2 regions of the Leifsonia sp. ZF2019 genome follow, and region 2 is predicted to be linked to the other one. Evidence: predicted binding sites of a transcription regulator. Region 2 holds the regulator's gene; the other holds the start of a gene.

Region 1 (7,883 bases), 930 kb from region 2:
TTCTGGCGCGCCGACACCTCGCGCGCCCGCGAGACCGGCGGCAGCGGCCTGGGCCTCGCCATCGTGTCCTCCATCGTCGCCGCGCACAACGGCTCCGTGGAGGTCGTGGAGACCGAGGGCGGCGGCGCGACCTTCCGCGTCTCCCTGCCGCTCGCTGCGTCGCCCGCGGCGCCCAAGCCGCTCACGGCGTAGGCTGCGCCGCCTGCGCTGCCCTTCGGGTCAATTGCGTCGCGCCCGCTGCCCCTCGGGACGACCGCGGCGCGGCGGCGTGCCGCGGTCGTCCCGACGGGCCGCGGTCGGGACGTGCGACGCAGCATGAGCCGCGGGGCGACCCGCGTGTCGGGGAGACGCGGTCAGAGCTTCCCGGCCGCCCACTGCACCATCGCGAGGGCGCGCGACGGGTCGGTGTCGGTCGAGTGGAACTCGATCCATCGACCGCCGACGACGGCGTCGACGGAGACGAACGGGGTGCTCTCGACCTCGCCGTTCCAGACGAGCGCCGGATACTCCTCGCCCTTCACCGTGATCGTCTCGCTGTGTGCGCTCGCATCCTGGGCGAGCACGGCCGCGCGCAGCCGGTCGTAGACGCCGGGGGCGGCGGGCAGCACCGAGAGGCTGCCGAGGTACCCGCTGCCGACCGCGGTGCCGCCGCCGCTGCCGCCATCTCCCCGCCCGAACACGCAGAGCGTCGTGCCGCCCATCCGCAGCACGGCGGAATCCACCCGGAACGTCGCGTCAACGTCCATCGGAGTGACCGCGGGCAGGTCGTAGGTTGTCTGCATCTGCGCGCGCAGATCGTCGGCGGAACAGTCGAGCGGCGCACCGGTCGCCGCGGCCGGGGCGGACGACACCTCCGCCGTGACGGTCGGCAGCATCCGCTGCACGGCGCCATGGAAACCCGCCTCGGTGAGCCCCGCGACCGCGGCCGCCCGCAGGTCGACCGCGAGCCACGCACCGCCGACCAGGACGTTGGTGCGGCACCACACCGTCGGCGTCAGCGCGCAGTCGCCGCCCAGGGAGACCCCGCCCTGGTAATCGGCGCCGGGCGTGGCGACATCGGGATGCTCGGCGGCGAGCTGTCCCCACCCGTCCGCAGCGTGCGGGAGCACCTCGACCGTCAGGGTGTCCTTCCCGTGCGTCCACCCGCAGGAGGAGCCTCCCACCGCCGGCAGTGCGAGTGGGCCTGCAGCGGCGACGGAGGTGGTGATCCCGGCGACGTCGGTGACCGGCTTCGCGTCGGCGCCGAGGAACGCGGTGAGATCCGCATCGTCGACGACAGCCGGGCAGTCGAGCGCGAACGCGGCGGCCGGGGTGGGCGTCGGCGTGCGGGAGGCGGAGGCTCCCGGATCGGGGATGCCGAGGAGCGAGCACCCGCTGAGGACGAGAGCGACAACGAGGGCGCTGATGGCGGCTGTACCGACGCGGAGGGACATGGGCTACTTCCGCACCCAGTCGCTCGCAAGAAGGGCTTTCGCGAGGTCGACCGTCTTCGCCGAGTCATCGGTCTCATACGTCACGACCTCGACCCACCTCCCCTCGTCGAGCACGTCGACGATGGTGCGCTCCGAGTCCTCCGTCGGCTCGAACAGGCCCGATGCGGACCCGGGGAGCGACGAGACGTCCACATCCTTCGCGCCCGGGTGATCGACTCCCGAGCGGTAGGCGGCGATCAGGGCGGGGGTCGCGTGATCGAGCACGGTCACTTCGCTCTGGATGCGCGATCCACCTCCGTCGTCGTCGAACCGGCAGGACGTCGCGTAGCCGGCGCGCTGCAACCCGATCCCGAAGGCGAACGCATCGTCCTTGTCGCCGCGCTGCACGCCGTCGCCGAAGGACGCGCGCACCGACGAGAGGAGGGCCTCGTCGTCGCAATCACGGGGATGCGCGGAGAGCACCGTCGGCCGGGGAAGAGCGCGATAGCGCGTCACGATCTGCTGGACGAAATCGTGGAAGCCGGATTCGCGGACAGCCGTCCCAGCGCCCCGGGCGGCCACGCGCAGCCAGGCGCCCTCGACGAGGACGTCGGTGGAGCAGAACGAGCCCTCGCACGCACCGCCGCGGGAGACGGCGCCGTCGTAGGCGCTCCCCGCACTCGGCTTGTGCCGCTCGACCAGCTCGTTCCAGGCGTTCTCGAGCCCCGGAGCGAGCTGGACAGACACGGAGGGCGACCCGAAGTCTCCCGTCAGCTCCATGAGCCCGTTCTGGCCCCACCCGCAGACGGCGCCATTGGCGGTGAGCGCCGCCCAGGACGCTGAGTTGAAGACGCCTCCCGACTGAAGATGCTCGAACGTCTGAGGTTCGCCCGTGCCGCCCACGAGAGCGGTCACCTCGCTCGGGTCGACGAGCGCGGAGCACGCGGGCGCCGGGGTCGTCACCGCCATCGGCGTCGACGTGCCGGTCGGACGCGCGGTGGCCGACGGCGTCGACTCCCCCTTCGCACCGGGAGTGCATCCCGTCAACGCGAGTGCGGCCGCAGCGACGACCGCCGCAGCGGTCAGGAGCGCTGGTGTTCTGCGCATCGATCCCCGCCCATTCCCCGAGCGGCATATGGCTGGACCACCCGATGTCAGAAGACTATCGAGCGGTCGAGCCGTCCCGCTCGCACCTGGCGTAACGGTGTCGCATCGAAACGCGAAGAGGGCGCCTCCCGTGCGGGAGACGCCCTCTTCGTCAGCGACGAGATGGACTCGAGGCGGTGGGACTCAGAAGTCCATGCCGCCGGTCGGGTCGCCGACCGGAGCCGGGTTCTTCTCCGGCTTGTCGGCGACGACGGCCTCGGTGGTGAGGAAGAGGCCGGCGATCGACGCGGCGTTCTGCAGCGCCGAGCGGGTCACCTTCACCGGGTCGTTGATGCCGGAGGCCAGCATGTCCACGTACTCGCCGGACGCGGCGTTGAGGCCGTGGCCGACGGGGAGGTTGCGGACCTTCTCGACGACGACGCCGGCCTCGAGGCCCGCGTTGATCGCGATCTGCTTCAGGGGCGCCTCGATGGCGACCTTGACGATGTTGGCACCGGTGGCCTCGTCACCGACGAGCTCCAGCTTCTCGAAGGCGAGCTTGCCGGCCTGGATGAGGGCGACGCCACCACCGGCGACGATGCCCTCCTCGACGGCGGCCTTCGCGTTGCGGACGGCGTCCTCGATGCGGTGCTTGCGCTCCTTGAGCTCGACCTCGGTGGCCGCGCCCGCCTTGATGACGGCCACGCCGCCGGCGAGCTTCGCGAGGCGCTCCTGGAGCTTCTCACGGTCGTAGTCGCTGTCGGTGGCGTCGATCTCGTTGCGGATCTGAGCCACGCGGCCGGCGATCTGCTCCGGGTCGCCCGCACCCTCGACGATGGTGGTCTCGTCCTTGGTGATGACGACCTTGCGGGCCTGGCCGAGCAGGTCGAGGGTGACGTTCTCGAGCTTGAGGCCGACCTCCTCGGAGATGACCTGGCCGCCGGTGAGGATCGCGATGTCCTGCAGCATGGCCTTGCGGCGGTCGCCGAAGCCCGGGGCCTTGACGGCGACGGACTTGAAGATGCCGCGGATCTTGTTGACGATGAGGGTCGCGAGCGCCTCGCCGTCGACGTCCTCCGCGATGATGAGGAGCTGCTTGTTGGCCTGGATGACCTTGTCGACGATCGGGAGCAGGTCCTTGATCGAGGAGATCTTCTGGTTGGCGATGAGGATGTACGGGTCCTCGAAGACCGCCTCCTGGCGGTCCTGGTCGGTCACGAAGTACTGCGACAGGAAGCCCTTGTCGAAGCGCATGCCCTCGGTCAGCTCGAGCTCGGTGCCGAAGGTGTTCGACTCCTCGACGGTGACGACGCCCTCCTTGCCGACCTTGTCGATCGCCTCGGCGATGATCTCGCCGATGGTGCTGTCGCCGGCCGAGATGGACGCGGTGGCGGCGATCTCCTCCTTGGACTCGACCTCCTTGGCGCTGGTGATGAGCTCCTCGGTCACCGCGGCGACGGCCTTCTCGATGCCGCGCTTGAGGGTGATCGGGTCGGCGCCGGCCGCGACATTGCGCAGACCTTCCTTGACGAGCGCCTGGGCGAGCACGGTCGCGGTGGTGGTTCCGTCGCCGGCGACGTCGTCGGTCTTCTTGGCGACCTCCTTGACGAGCTCCGCGCCGATCTTCTCGTACGGGTCGTCGAGCTCGATCTCCTTGGCGATGGACACGCCATCGTTGGTGATCGTCGGGGCGCCCCACTTCTTCTCGAGGACGACGTTGCGACCACGCGGGCCGAGGGTCACCTTGACCGTGTCGGCCAGGATGTTCAGGCCGCGCTCGAGGCCGCGGCGGGCGTCCTCGTCGAAAGCAATGATCTTTGCCATGTGTTTCTCGTCCCTCCCGGACGTCTGCGAAAGATTCCGTCTGTTAGCACTCGATCAGATGGAGTGCTAAAGCGATTCTGGCACTCGCGGCGGTCGAGTGCAAGACGAGGGAGGGAGGCCGCGACGCCGGCCGTCGGCGGAGACGAGTGTGCGCGGGGCGCCGATGCCCCGCGCACACGGGAGCGCCGCCCCGAGGGGCGGCGCTCCACTCGTCGAATCGCTGGGTTCTAGGCCAGGCGCACAGACTCGGCCTGGGGACCCTTGTTCCCCGAACCGACCTCGAAGACGACCTGCTGGCCTTCCTCGAGGACCTTGTACCCGGACATGTCAATTGCGGAGTAATGAACGAAAACGTCCTGTCCCCCACCTTCGACGGTGATGAATCCGTAGCCCTTTTCAGCGTTGAACCACTTCACGGTTCCGTTCGCCATGCATTACTCCCATTGCTGTGTCGCAAGCGCGGTCCAGCGCCGCGCGTTGGACCGATACTAATGCCGGGAATACGGGTAATTGCCAGCTTCTTTGTGAAACCGTTACGAATTCGGCCGAAAGTTAAACACGCCGGAAACAAAGGGATCCGCCGGGGGTGTCGCGCCCGGATGACGCCCCGCGGAGGTCAGCCGGCGTAGTCGGAGCCGACCACGACGGTCAGATCGGCTCCGGTGTCTGCGAAGTCCTGAGTGTTCTGGACGGTCGCTCCGGGGAGCGACTGCGCGACGCCGAGGGCCGCGCCCTCCTTGGTCGGGTCGGCGTAGTAGACCACGGTCTGCGTGAGGTTCGTCATGTCGGCGTTCGCGACCGCTCCGACCTTCCAGCCCGCCGCGGTGAGCACGTCGCGGACCTTCGCACCGAGGCCGCTGGTGGCGGTGCCGTTCAGCACGTTGACGGAGAGCGACGGATCGACCGTCGGCACCACCGTCTGGGTCGGAGCGGAGGTCTCGGTCGCCGAGGCCGTCGCCGAGCCGCTCGGCGTGGAGCCGTTGAACGAGATGGCGCCGTTCACGAGCGAGAGTCCGAAGATGCCGGCGCCGACGAGCACGACCGTGGCGAGCGCCGCCCAGCCGAAGGCGATCCAGCCGCGGCCACGGGGACGAGGGGCACGGTGCGCGCCGACGCGCTGGATGTCGTCCGGGATCTCGTCGAAACGGTCGCGGGGGTGCTTGTCTGCCATCGTGGGGTGGGTTCCTCGGGGGTCAGTCGTCGGACGGGAGGGCCCTGGTCCGGCGGGCGGCCTGCCTCGTCTCGCGGAGCCGGAGCAGTCGCTTGACGAGCATCGGATCGTGCGTGAGGGCGGCCGGACGGTCGATCAGCGCTCCGAGGAGCTGATAGTACCGCGCCGCCGACAGACCGAACTCCTCGCGGATGGCCTGCTCTTTGGCGCCGGCATGCCGCCACCACTGGCGCTCGAAGGCGAGGATGGCCGCGTCGCGCTCACCGAGCCCGGAGCGCTCGGGCTCCGACCCGTGGTGCTCTGCCGCCTCGGCCACGTGCGTGCCGCCTTCCTCGATCCGTCGCCTTCCGTTGAACGGTCGCCGCTCATCCTAGGCGGGCGGTCCTGTGTGTTGGCCGTTTGGGCCCGGCACGTCGCGTCTGAAACAGGGAACAGGCGCGGCCCCGCACCCGTTTAGGGTGTAGTCAGACCACCCGACCCCGCATGGAGGCACCGCAATGGATTACCAGGTCTCGAAGACCGACGACCAGTGGCGCGAGGAGCTCAGCGCCGAGCAGTACTCGGTGCTGCGCGAAGCCGGCACCGAGCGCCCGTGGACCGGTGAGCTGCTCGACGAGAGCCGGGCCGGGCTCTACACCTGCGCCGCGTGCGGTGCGGAGCTGTTCAAGTCGGGCACCAAGTTCGACAGCGGCTGCGGCTGGCCGAGCTTCTACGAGTCGGTGCGGCCGGAGGCGGTGCAGCTCCTCGAGGACGACAGTCTCGGGATGGTCCGCACCGAGGTCCGCTGCGCCAGCTGCGGATCGCACCTCGGCCACGTCTTCCCCGACGGGTTCGGCACGCCGACCGGCGACCGCTACTGCATGAACTCCCTCTCACTGAACTTCACCGCGGACGACGCGTGAGCGACCTCCCCGCCCGCGTCGGCGCGCGGCGCTCCTACTCCCGCGTCACGGACGCGGCTCCCACGCACGAGGAGCTGCTGACGCTCGTCGCCGCGGCGGGACGGGTCGCCGACCACAGCGCTCTGCACCCGTGGCGCGTGATCGAACTGCGCGGGGACGCCCGGCTCCGGCTCGGCAAGGCGTTCGCCAAGGACGCGAAGGCCCACGGCCACGAGGCCGAGAAGCTCGCCACCAAGCCGCTGCGCGCTCCTCTTCTCCTGGCGATCGTGGCCAGCCGCAAGAAGAGCAGCAAGGTGCCGGGCTGGGAGCAGGACGCGGTCGCTTCGGGCGTCGCGCACATCCTCAGCCTGCTGCTGCACGACGCCGGCTGGGGCGTCATCTGGCGCACCGGGCACCAGACCCGCGCCAAGGCGGTGCACAAAATGCACGGCCTCGACAGGAACGAGCGCCTGCTGGGCTGGCTCTACGTGGGAGGCATCCCCGAGGGGAGCAAGGAGGGGCACCGCAAACCCCTCTCGGCCGAGCGCTACCTCAGCGTCCTCGACTGACGACGCCGCTCGCGTCGTGCCCGCTCACTCGGCGGCGCGACGCGAGCCCCAGCGGATGCTCGCCACACCCACGGCGACGATGGCGAGCAGCGTGCCGCCGATCGTCGAGAACGCCACCGGGGCGCGCGAGGTCGGCGCCAGCAGGTCGAGCAGCAGGGCGGTCAGCAACTGGCCGGCCACCGTCGCGAGGCCCAGCAGCAGCACGCCGGTGATCCGGACGAGCAGCGCGGCTCCGGCGATGAAGACGCAGCCGATGGCTCCGCCGACGTACAGCCACGGCTCGGTCGGGAGCGGCTCCGGCAGTCCCGCGAGCGCCCAGTGCACGAGCATCAGCACGACGAGCACGATGGTGCCGACCAGGAAGTTGATGAAGGTCGCGGTCAGCGCGCTCTCGGCGACCACACGCACCTGACCGTTCACGGCCTGCTGCCACCCCATCCCGAGACCGGCGATGAGCGGCAGGAGCATCATCCAGACCGGGACGCCGCCGCCGAACTGGGCGGAGACGGCCCAGGTGACCGCGAGCAGCGCGATGACGGCGCCCGCGATCCGGGCCGGGGTGAGCGGGCGACGGCCGCCGGGGCCGAGACCGACGCGGTCGAGCACCAGGCCGCTGACCGTCTGACCGGCGACGACCGACACGGTGAACAGCGCGACTCCCAGCATCGCTGCGGCGAGCCCCTGGGAGAGGACCAGGAACGCACCGGCCGCACCGCCGCACACGTACCACCAGCGCAGCTCGCCGCCGCGCAGCGCGGCACGCACGCGGCCGAGCCCGCGCCGGCCTGCGGGGGCGACGGCCAGCGCGACGAGCAGGATGATCAGGCCCGAGCCGAACGAGATCGCGGCGGCGGTGAAGCCGTCGTCGAGACGGCGGCCGAGCTCCCCGTTGATGCGGGACTGGAGGGCCACGCCGGCACCGCAGATCATCGCGATGACG
Region 2 (7,883 bases):
CGTAGACGATGTCGGCCGGGATCTCCCCCGCGATGATGCGCGAGAAGATCGAGGGCTGTGCGCTTTCCATGCCGTCCATCCTATTCGTCCCCTGGGACACATCCGCCGCTGTCCGCTACCAGCGTCCGAGAGCGGCGTTCAGCACCGCGAGGGCGGCGGGTCCGGCGGTGGAGGTGCGCAACACGGTGGCGCCGAGTCGGACGATGCGCGCGCCGGACGCTCGCAGCGCCTCCAGCTCGGCGGGGGCGATCCCGCCCTCAGGACCGACCACGAGCACGAGTTCGCGCGATCCGGGAGCCAGGTCGGTGAGCGCCGACTCCCCGGTCGGCTCCAGCACGAGCACGTCGGCATCGGAGGCGAGCGCCGCGACCTGCGCCGTGCTCGCGAGCGCGCCCACCTCGGGCACCCAGGCCCGGATCGACTGCTTCGAGGCCTCACGCACGATCGACGACCAGCGCTCGCGGCCCTTCGCGACCTTCGCGCCCTCCCAGCGCGACACCGAGCGCGCCGCCGCCCACGGTACGACGCGGTCGACGCCCAGCTCGGTCGCCGCCTGGATCGCGAGCTCGTCGCGGTCGCCTTTCGCCAGCGCCTGGACGAGGGTGATGCGCGGGGCCGAGGGCTCGATACGCTCCACGGCGTCCACCTCGATGGTCAGCTCCGTGTTCGAGGCGACGACGACCTCCCCCGAGGCGAGCAGGCCGCGGCCGTTGCCGATCAGCACGGTCTGGCCCGTGCGCGTCCGGTTCACCGTCGCGGCGTGCTTCGCCTCGGGGCCGGTGAGCGTGAGCCGAGCGCCCGGCACCGCCGTCTCGAGGTCTTCGCGGAGGTACAGCGAGCTCATCGGATCAGAGGTTCAGGAACCGGTCGCGGAGCTTCGCGAAGAGCCCCTGCTGAAAGCGGGCGAGCGACGGCTCCACCGACTGGTGCGTGGCCGCGAACTTCTTGATGAGCTCCTTCTCCTTGTGGTCGAGCTTGGTCGGCGTGACCACCTGGATGCCCACCCGCAGATCGCCGCGGCCGCTGCCACGCAGGTGGGTGATGCCGCGATCCTTCACGGTGATGATGTCAGCGCTCTGGGTGCCGGCCTTGAGGTCGAGGCGGATGTCGCCGTCGAGGGCCTTCATCGTCGCCGTGGTGCCGAGGATCGCATCGACCATGGACACCTCCAGCGTGCACAGGAGGTCGTCGCCGTCGCGGCTGAAGACGTCGTGGTGCTTCACCTTGATCTCGAGGTACAGGTCCCCGTTGGGGCCACCGGCGGGACCGGCCTCGCCGCTGCCCGGCATCTGCAGGCGCAACCCGGTGTCGACGCCGGCGGGGATGTCCACCGGGACGGTGCGGCGGGCGCGCACGCGGCCCTGGCCCTGGCACGTCACGCACGGCGTCGCGATCACGGTGCCGTAGCCGCGGCAGGTGCCGCACGGCGTCGAGGTCATGACATTGCCGAGCAGCGAGCGCACGGAGCGCTGGAGGCTGCCGGTGCCGTGGCAGATGTCGCAGGTCACCGGCGCGGTGCCCGGCTGGCAGCACGAGCCGTTGCAGGTCTCGCAGACCACCGCGGTGTCGACCTCGAGGTCGCGGTGCGTGCCGAAGACGACCTCGTCGAGGTCGACCTCCACGCGCAGCAGAGCGTCCTGCCCGCGCTCGCGCCTGGACCGCGGGCCGCGCTGGGCACCGCCTCCGCCACCGAAGAACGTCTCGAAGATGTCGCCGAACCCCGCGAAATCGCCCTGGCCGCCACCGCCGAAGCCGGACGAGCCGCCGAGGTCGTACTGCTGGCGCTGCTGCGGGTCGCTCAGCACGTCGTACGCGTGCGTGACGAGCTTGAAGCGCTCCTGCGCCTCCGAGCTGGGGTTCACGTCCGGGTGCAGCTCGCGCGCGAGCCGGCGGTACGCCTTCTTGATCTCGTCGGGGGTGGCGTTGCGCTCAACGCCGAGGACTTCGTAGTGGTCGGCCACGTAAGGTGCGTTCCTTCTCGTTTGTCGTGTGTTCTAGTCGCCGAGGAGGCGGGAGAGGTAGCGGGCGACCGCGCGGACGGCGGCCATGTTGCCCGAGTAGTCCATGCGGAGCGGCCCGACCAGGCCGATCCTGGCCACGTCGGAGCCGGAGGCGCTGTAGCCGCTCGACAGGATGGAGGCCTCACTGAGGCCGCGGACGGCGTTCTCGCGCCCGATGCTGACGGCGACGCCGTGCTGGTCGAGCGCCATCTCGTCGAACAGCCGCAGCAACACCACCTGCTCCTCGATCGCCTCCAGCACCGGGGTGATGGTGCCCGGGAAGTCGGTCTCGGTGCGGACGAGGTTGGCGGCCCCGGCCATCACGAGCCGCTCCTGACGATTCGCCGCGATCTGGTCGAGCAGGGCGCTCGCGACCGGCGCGACGAGCTCGCGCGTCCGCTCCGCGAGGGCGCCAGGCAGCTCGCGCAGCCGGGCGGCCGCATCGGGAAGCGAGAGCCCGGCGGCGGCGCCGTTGATGGCGCCCCGGATCTCGGCGATCTCGGCGTCGTCGAGCTCGCTGCCGAGCTCGATGACGCGCTGCTCCACCGCCCCGGAGTCGGTGATGAGCACGCTCAGGAGTCTGTGCGGAGCGAGCGACACCAGCTCGATGTGCCGGATGCGGGAGCGCGACACGGAGGGGTACTGCACCAGCGCGACCTGGTTGGTCAGCTGGGACAGCAGGCGCACCGTGCGGGCGAGCACGTCGTCCAGGTCGATCGACTCGCCCAGGAAGGTCTCGATCGCCGTACGCTGCGCCTGCGTCAACGGGCGCATCTCGGAGAGGTGGTCGACGAACAGCCGGTAGCCCTTGTCGGTGGGCACGCGACCCGACGAGGTGTGCGGGGCCGCGATCAGCTCCTCCTCTTCGAGCAGGGCCATGTCGTTGCGGATGGTCGCAGCCGAGACGCCGAACGAGTGCCGTTCGACGATGCTCTTCGATCCGACGGGCTCGCGGGAGGCCACATAGTCCTGGACGATCACCCGCAGGACCTCGAGACTGCGCTCGGAGACCATGGCACCCTCCCGTCTGCTCTTAGCACTCAGCGTTCTTGAGTGCTAATCATATCCCGCGAAAGACACGGTCGGATCATTGTCCACGCGGACGCGCGGCTGTACGTTAGCCGCACCGGGTCGGCGTCGTCCGCATCCGATCACGAAAGGGCAACACCATGTCCGATCCCACGCAGCCGCAGAACCCCGAGGGCGGCGTCCCTCCCCAGCAGCCGCCGGTGCCGCCGCAGCAGCCGGCCGGCCCTCCGCCCGGAGTGCCCCAGCAGCCGTACGGCTCGCAGCAGCCCTACGGCGCGCAGCCGGCGGGAGCCCCGCAGCAGCCGTACGCCGCGCCCGGTGCGCCTCTCGACGCCGCACAGGACAAGCAGTGGGCGTCGTTCGCCCACCTCGGCGGCATCCTCTGGTTCCTCCCGTCGCTCATCATCTGGCTCGTCTTCAAAGACCGCGGACAGAAGGCCGACGTCGAGGCCAAGGAGGCGCTCAACTGGCAGATCACCTGGATCATCGTCTGGGTGGCGTCGCAGATCATCGGCATCATCCTCGCCTTCACCGGCGTGGGCTGGCTGCTGTTCGGCCTCCTCATCCCCTGGGCGCTCTACATCCTGAACCTCGTGTTCTCGATCCTCGGCTTCGTCAAGGTGAACAGCGGGGGCTCCTACCGCTACCCGGTGAACTTCCGCTTCATCAAGTAGCGAATCGCTCACGGCGTCTTCTCAGACTCGGGCCTCCGGCCCTAGGCTGTGGTGGTATTCGTCCGTCGATCAGCCCGGGACCCCCGGGCTCCTTGCAAGGAGACACCATGTCCGCAACGCCCCCACCGCCGCCCCAGCAGCCGTACGGAGGCGCTTCTCAGCAGCTGAGCCCCTCCGACGAGAAGCTCTGGGCCACCCTGGTCCACGTCGGCGGAATCCTCTTCAACTGGATCCCCGCGCTCATCGGCTACCTCGTCCTGAAGGACCGCGGCCCGTTCGTCCGCTCGCACACCGCGACCGCGCTGAACTTCCAGCTCACCGTCCTCATCGCGTATGTCGTGAGCGGCATCCTGACCGTCGTCGGCATCGGCCTCATCCTGTGGGCGGCCGTCTGGGTCGTGAACATCGTCTTCAGCATCATCGCCGCCCTCAAGGCGAACCAGGGTCAGTACTACACCTACCCGATCGCCATCAAGTTCGTGAGCTGAGGCTCCCGATCACTCCTCGGCGAGCAGCCGTCTGACGACGGCGTCCGCCAGCAGCCGTCCTCGCAGGGTCAGCGTCACCGACCCGGCGAGGGCGGCTTTTCCGTCGACGAGTCCGTCGGCGATCAGCCCGGCGATCTCCCGGCGCCCCTCGGCGGAGAGCTCCGCCGTGCGGAGCCCTTCCCGGATGCGCGTCAGCAGCAGAACCCGCTCCACCCGGCGCGTCTCGTCGTCGAGCGTCTCACGTCCGGCCGCGGGCGACTCTCCCGCGAGCACGCGCTGCGCGTATGCGGCGGGATGCTTGACGTTCCACCACCGGACGCCGCCGACATGGCTGTGTGCGCCGGGCCCGATGCCCCACCAGTCGTGGCCGAGCCAGTACGAGAGGTTGTGACGGGACCGGTGGTCGTCGTCGCGCGCCCAGTTGCTCACCTCGTACCAGCCGTAGCCGCCGGCGGCGAGCCGCGCGTCCGCCAGCTCGTACATGTCGGCCTGGAGGTCCTCGTCCGGCTGGGGCACCTGGCCGCTCGTGATCTGGCGGGCCAGCTTGGTGCCCGGCTCGACGATCAGGGAGTACGCCGAGAGGTGGTCGGGTGCGCACGCGAGCGCCGTCTCGAGACTCCGCTCCCAGTCGGAGAGCGATTCCCCCGGCGTGCCGTAGATGAGGTCGAGGCTCACCTGCAGGCCGGCCTCCCGCGCCCACTGCACCACGAGCGGGATCCGCTCGGGGTCATGGGTCCGCTCGAGGGTCGCGAGCACGTGCGGGACCGCGGACTGCATCCCGAACGAGACGCGGGTGAAGCCGGCGTCGGCCAGCCGGCGCAGATCGGACCCGTCCACGGAGTCGGGGTTCGCCTCGGTCGTGACCTCCGCCCCCGGTGCGAGCCCCCAGGCGTCGCGCACGGCACCGAGCATCGCGCCGAGATCGTCCGGCGGGAGCAGGGTGGGCGTCCCTCCCCCGAGGAAGACGGTCGAGACCGGGCGGGCGGGCAGGCCGCTCGCCTCGAGCGCACGGGCCGCGAAGGCGATCTCGGCGACCGCGTGGCCGGCGTAGTCCGACTGGCGCACCCCGCGCAGCTCCGTGGCGGTGTAGGTGTTGAAGTCGCAGTAGCCGCAGCGCACGCGGCAGAACGGCACGTGCAGGTAGACGCCGAAGTCCCGATCGCCGACGCCGCGCCGGGCGGACGCGGGCAGCAGGCCGTCGGCCGGGGCCGGATCGCCCAGCGGCAGTGCGCTCGGCATCAGACGGACCGCGCGGGGAGCAGCGCGCGCAGGTACTTCGTCGTGATGCGGCCCTGCATGAACCGGAGCACGGGCGACACGAGACGGTAGAAGCCGTTGGACGGACGCGACAGCGACTTCACGATGAACCACACCGTGCCGTCCTCGCGCTGCTCGACCAGGAAGGCCTCCTCGCCGCTCTCGGGATGCCCGCGCAGTGTGCCGTAGGCGAACCCCTTCACGAACGGCTCGTCGACCACGTAGACGACCCGGATCGGCGCCGAGACCGTGAACGGCCCGAACGGCACCTTCAGCACGGCCGTCATGCCGTTGCGGATGTACGGCGATCCGTCGTCGGCGAAGACGTCCTCTTCGGCGCGGTGCTCGCGCATCCCCTTCGGGGTGCCGTCCTCCGCGTATTCGATGCCCTCGTACTGGACGCCGGTCCCTTCGCTCACCTCGGTGATCTGGATGCCGCTCCCGCGCTGCACGCCCCACGTCATCAGCGCGGACACGGCGGCGTCGAACCGCTCGTCGCCCGAGCCGAGGCGCACCTTCTTCTGCAGCGGACGGTAGCCCTTCGGCGGGTAGTAGAGCAGGTCGGGGGCCTGCGTTCCACCGACGGCGCCATACGTGACGGGCTGGTCGGTGAAGGTGGAACGACGCATGGAGACTATCCTCCGCCAATCCGCGCGCGAGCGCGAACCGGGACGGGAATCGTCACGAAGGCTGGCGGGCCGCGACGACCGGGACGACACTGGGCGCACGACGGCGCCTTCGCGCCATCGGCGACCATCGAGGAGGATCGGCATGAGCAGCATCGTGGTGCAGGAGTTCGTCACCCTGGACGGCGTCATCCAGGCGCCGGGAGGGTCGACGGAGGACGACGAACGCGGATTCCCGTACGGCGGATGGCAGCAGGACTACGACCGCGACCACGGCGCCGACTCCGACGACGACGTCATCCTGGAGTGGGAGAAGCGCACCGAGGCGCTGCTCCTCGGCCGGCTCACCTACTCCATCTGGGCGCAGGCCTGGGGCCTCTGGCCGGAGGATGCACCTGGGCTGCAGGGCGAGTTCACGCGCCGCTACAACCGCGTCCCCAAGTATGTCGCCTCGCGCACGCTCACCGAACTGGGCTGGAAGAACTCCCACCTGCTCGGCGACGACGTGCCCGCCGCGGTTGCCGCCCTCCGCGGGCAGCCCGGTGGCGAGATCCGCGTGTGGGGCAGCGCCGACCTCATCCAGACCCTCGGCGCCCACGACCTCGTGGACGAGTACCGGCTGATGGTCTACCCGATCGTCCTCGGCACCGGGAAGAAGCTGTTCCCGGAGGGGTTCCCGCGCACGACGCTGTCGCTCGTGGAGACGCGGACGCTGGGGTCCGGGGTGCAGATCAACGTGTTCCGGCGGCCGGGCGCGGAGTGACGCCTACTTCTTCGCGTCCTTCTTCTCCGTGTCGCCGCTCAGCGCGGCGATGAACGCCTCCTGGGGGACCTCGACGCGGCCGACCATCTTCATGCGCTTCTTGCCCTCCTTCTGCTTCTCGAGGAGCTTGCGCTTGCGGGTGATGTCGCCGCCGTAGCACTTGGCGAGGACGTCCTTGCGCATGGCGCGGATGTTCTCGCGGGCGATGATGCGGGCGCCGATGGCGGCCTGGATGGGGACCTCGAACTGCTGCCGCGGGATGAGCTCGCGCAGGCGGCCGGCCATCATCGTTCCGTACGCGTAGGCCTTGTCGCGGTGGACGATCGCACTGAACGCGTCGACGGTCTCGCCCTGGAGGAGGATGTCGACCTTCACCAGGTCGGCCTCCTGCTCGCCCGCGGGCTCGTAGTCGAGCGAGGCGTAGCCGGCGGTGCGGCTCTTGAGGTTGTCGAAGAAGTCGAAGACGATCTCGCCGAGCGGCATGGTGTAGCGGATCTCGACGCGGTCCTCGCCGAGGTACTCCATGCCGAGCAGGGTCCCGCGGCGACTCTGGCAGAGCTCCATGATCACGCCGACGTAGTCCTTGGGCGCGAGGATCGCCGCTTTGACGACGGGCTCCTCCACCTTCTCGATCTTGCCGCCCGGGAACTCGCTGGGGTTCGTGACGGTGATCGTCTTCTTGTCCTCGGTCGTGACCTCGTAGACCACGCTGGGCGCGGTCGTGATGAGGTCGAGGCCGAACTCGCGCGACAGGCGCTCGGTGATGATCTCCAGGTGCAGGAGGCCGAGGAAGCCGCAACGGAAGCCGAAGCCGAGCGCGACCGAGGTCTCGGGCTCGTAGACGAGGGCGGCGTCGGACAGCTTCAGCTTGTCCAGCGCCTCGCGCAGCTCGGGGTAGTCGCTGCCGTCGATCGGGTACAGGCCGGAGAACACCATCGGCTTGGGCTCGGTGTAGCCCGGGAGGGCCACGGTCGCCGGCTTGGCCGCCGAGGTGACGGTGTCGCCGACCTTGGACTGGCGGACGTCCTTCACGCCGGTGATCAGGT

What was found. The regulator HrcA, encoded in region 2, represses chaperone genes, less so after heat shock. The targets are predictions, from matches to a motif close to TTNGCACTCGNNNNNNNCGAGTGCNAA.
Region 1: a site for HrcA is predicted at 4,366-4,392, ahead of groL (chaperonin GroEL). Genes of this name have one in related genera too.

What each region holds. Positions count from the first base shown of each region.
Region 1 covers NZ_CP065037.1:3,054,095-3,061,977, forward strand. The annotation lists gene IT072_RS15040 (sensor histidine kinase) at 1-192, shown strand, start outside; gene IT072_RS15045 (hypothetical protein) at 354-1,433, opposite strand; gene IT072_RS15050 (hypothetical protein) at 1,437-2,519, opposite strand; gene groL (chaperonin GroEL) at 2,703-4,322, opposite strand; gene IT072_RS15060 (cold-shock protein) at 4,550-4,753, opposite strand; gene IT072_RS15065 (LytR C-terminal domain-containing protein) at 4,939-5,493, opposite strand; gene IT072_RS15070 (DUF3263 domain-containing protein) at 5,516-5,809, opposite strand; gene msrB (peptide-methionine (R)-S-oxide reductase MsrB) at 5,991-6,395, shown strand; gene IT072_RS15080 (nitroreductase family protein) at 6,392-6,943, shown strand; gene IT072_RS15085 (DMT family transporter) at 6,968-7,883, opposite strand, start outside.
Region 2 covers NZ_CP065037.1:2,119,141-2,127,023, reverse strand. The annotation lists gene IT072_RS10465 (histidine triad nucleotide-binding protein) at 1-70, opposite strand, end outside; gene IT072_RS10460 (16S rRNA (uracil(1498)-N(3))-methyltransferase) at 116-844, opposite strand; gene dnaJ (molecular chaperone DnaJ) at 849-1,961, opposite strand; gene hrcA (heat-inducible transcriptional repressor HrcA) at 1,995-3,014, opposite strand; gene IT072_RS10445 (DUF4870 domain-containing protein) at 3,170-3,703, shown strand; gene IT072_RS10440 (DUF4870 domain-containing protein) at 3,811-4,191, shown strand; gene hemW (radical SAM family heme chaperone HemW) at 4,201-5,430, opposite strand; gene IT072_RS10430 (DUF1990 family protein) at 5,430-6,077, opposite strand; gene IT072_RS10425 (dihydrofolate reductase family protein) at 6,220-6,837, shown strand; gene lepA (translation elongation factor 4) at 6,841-7,883, opposite strand, start outside.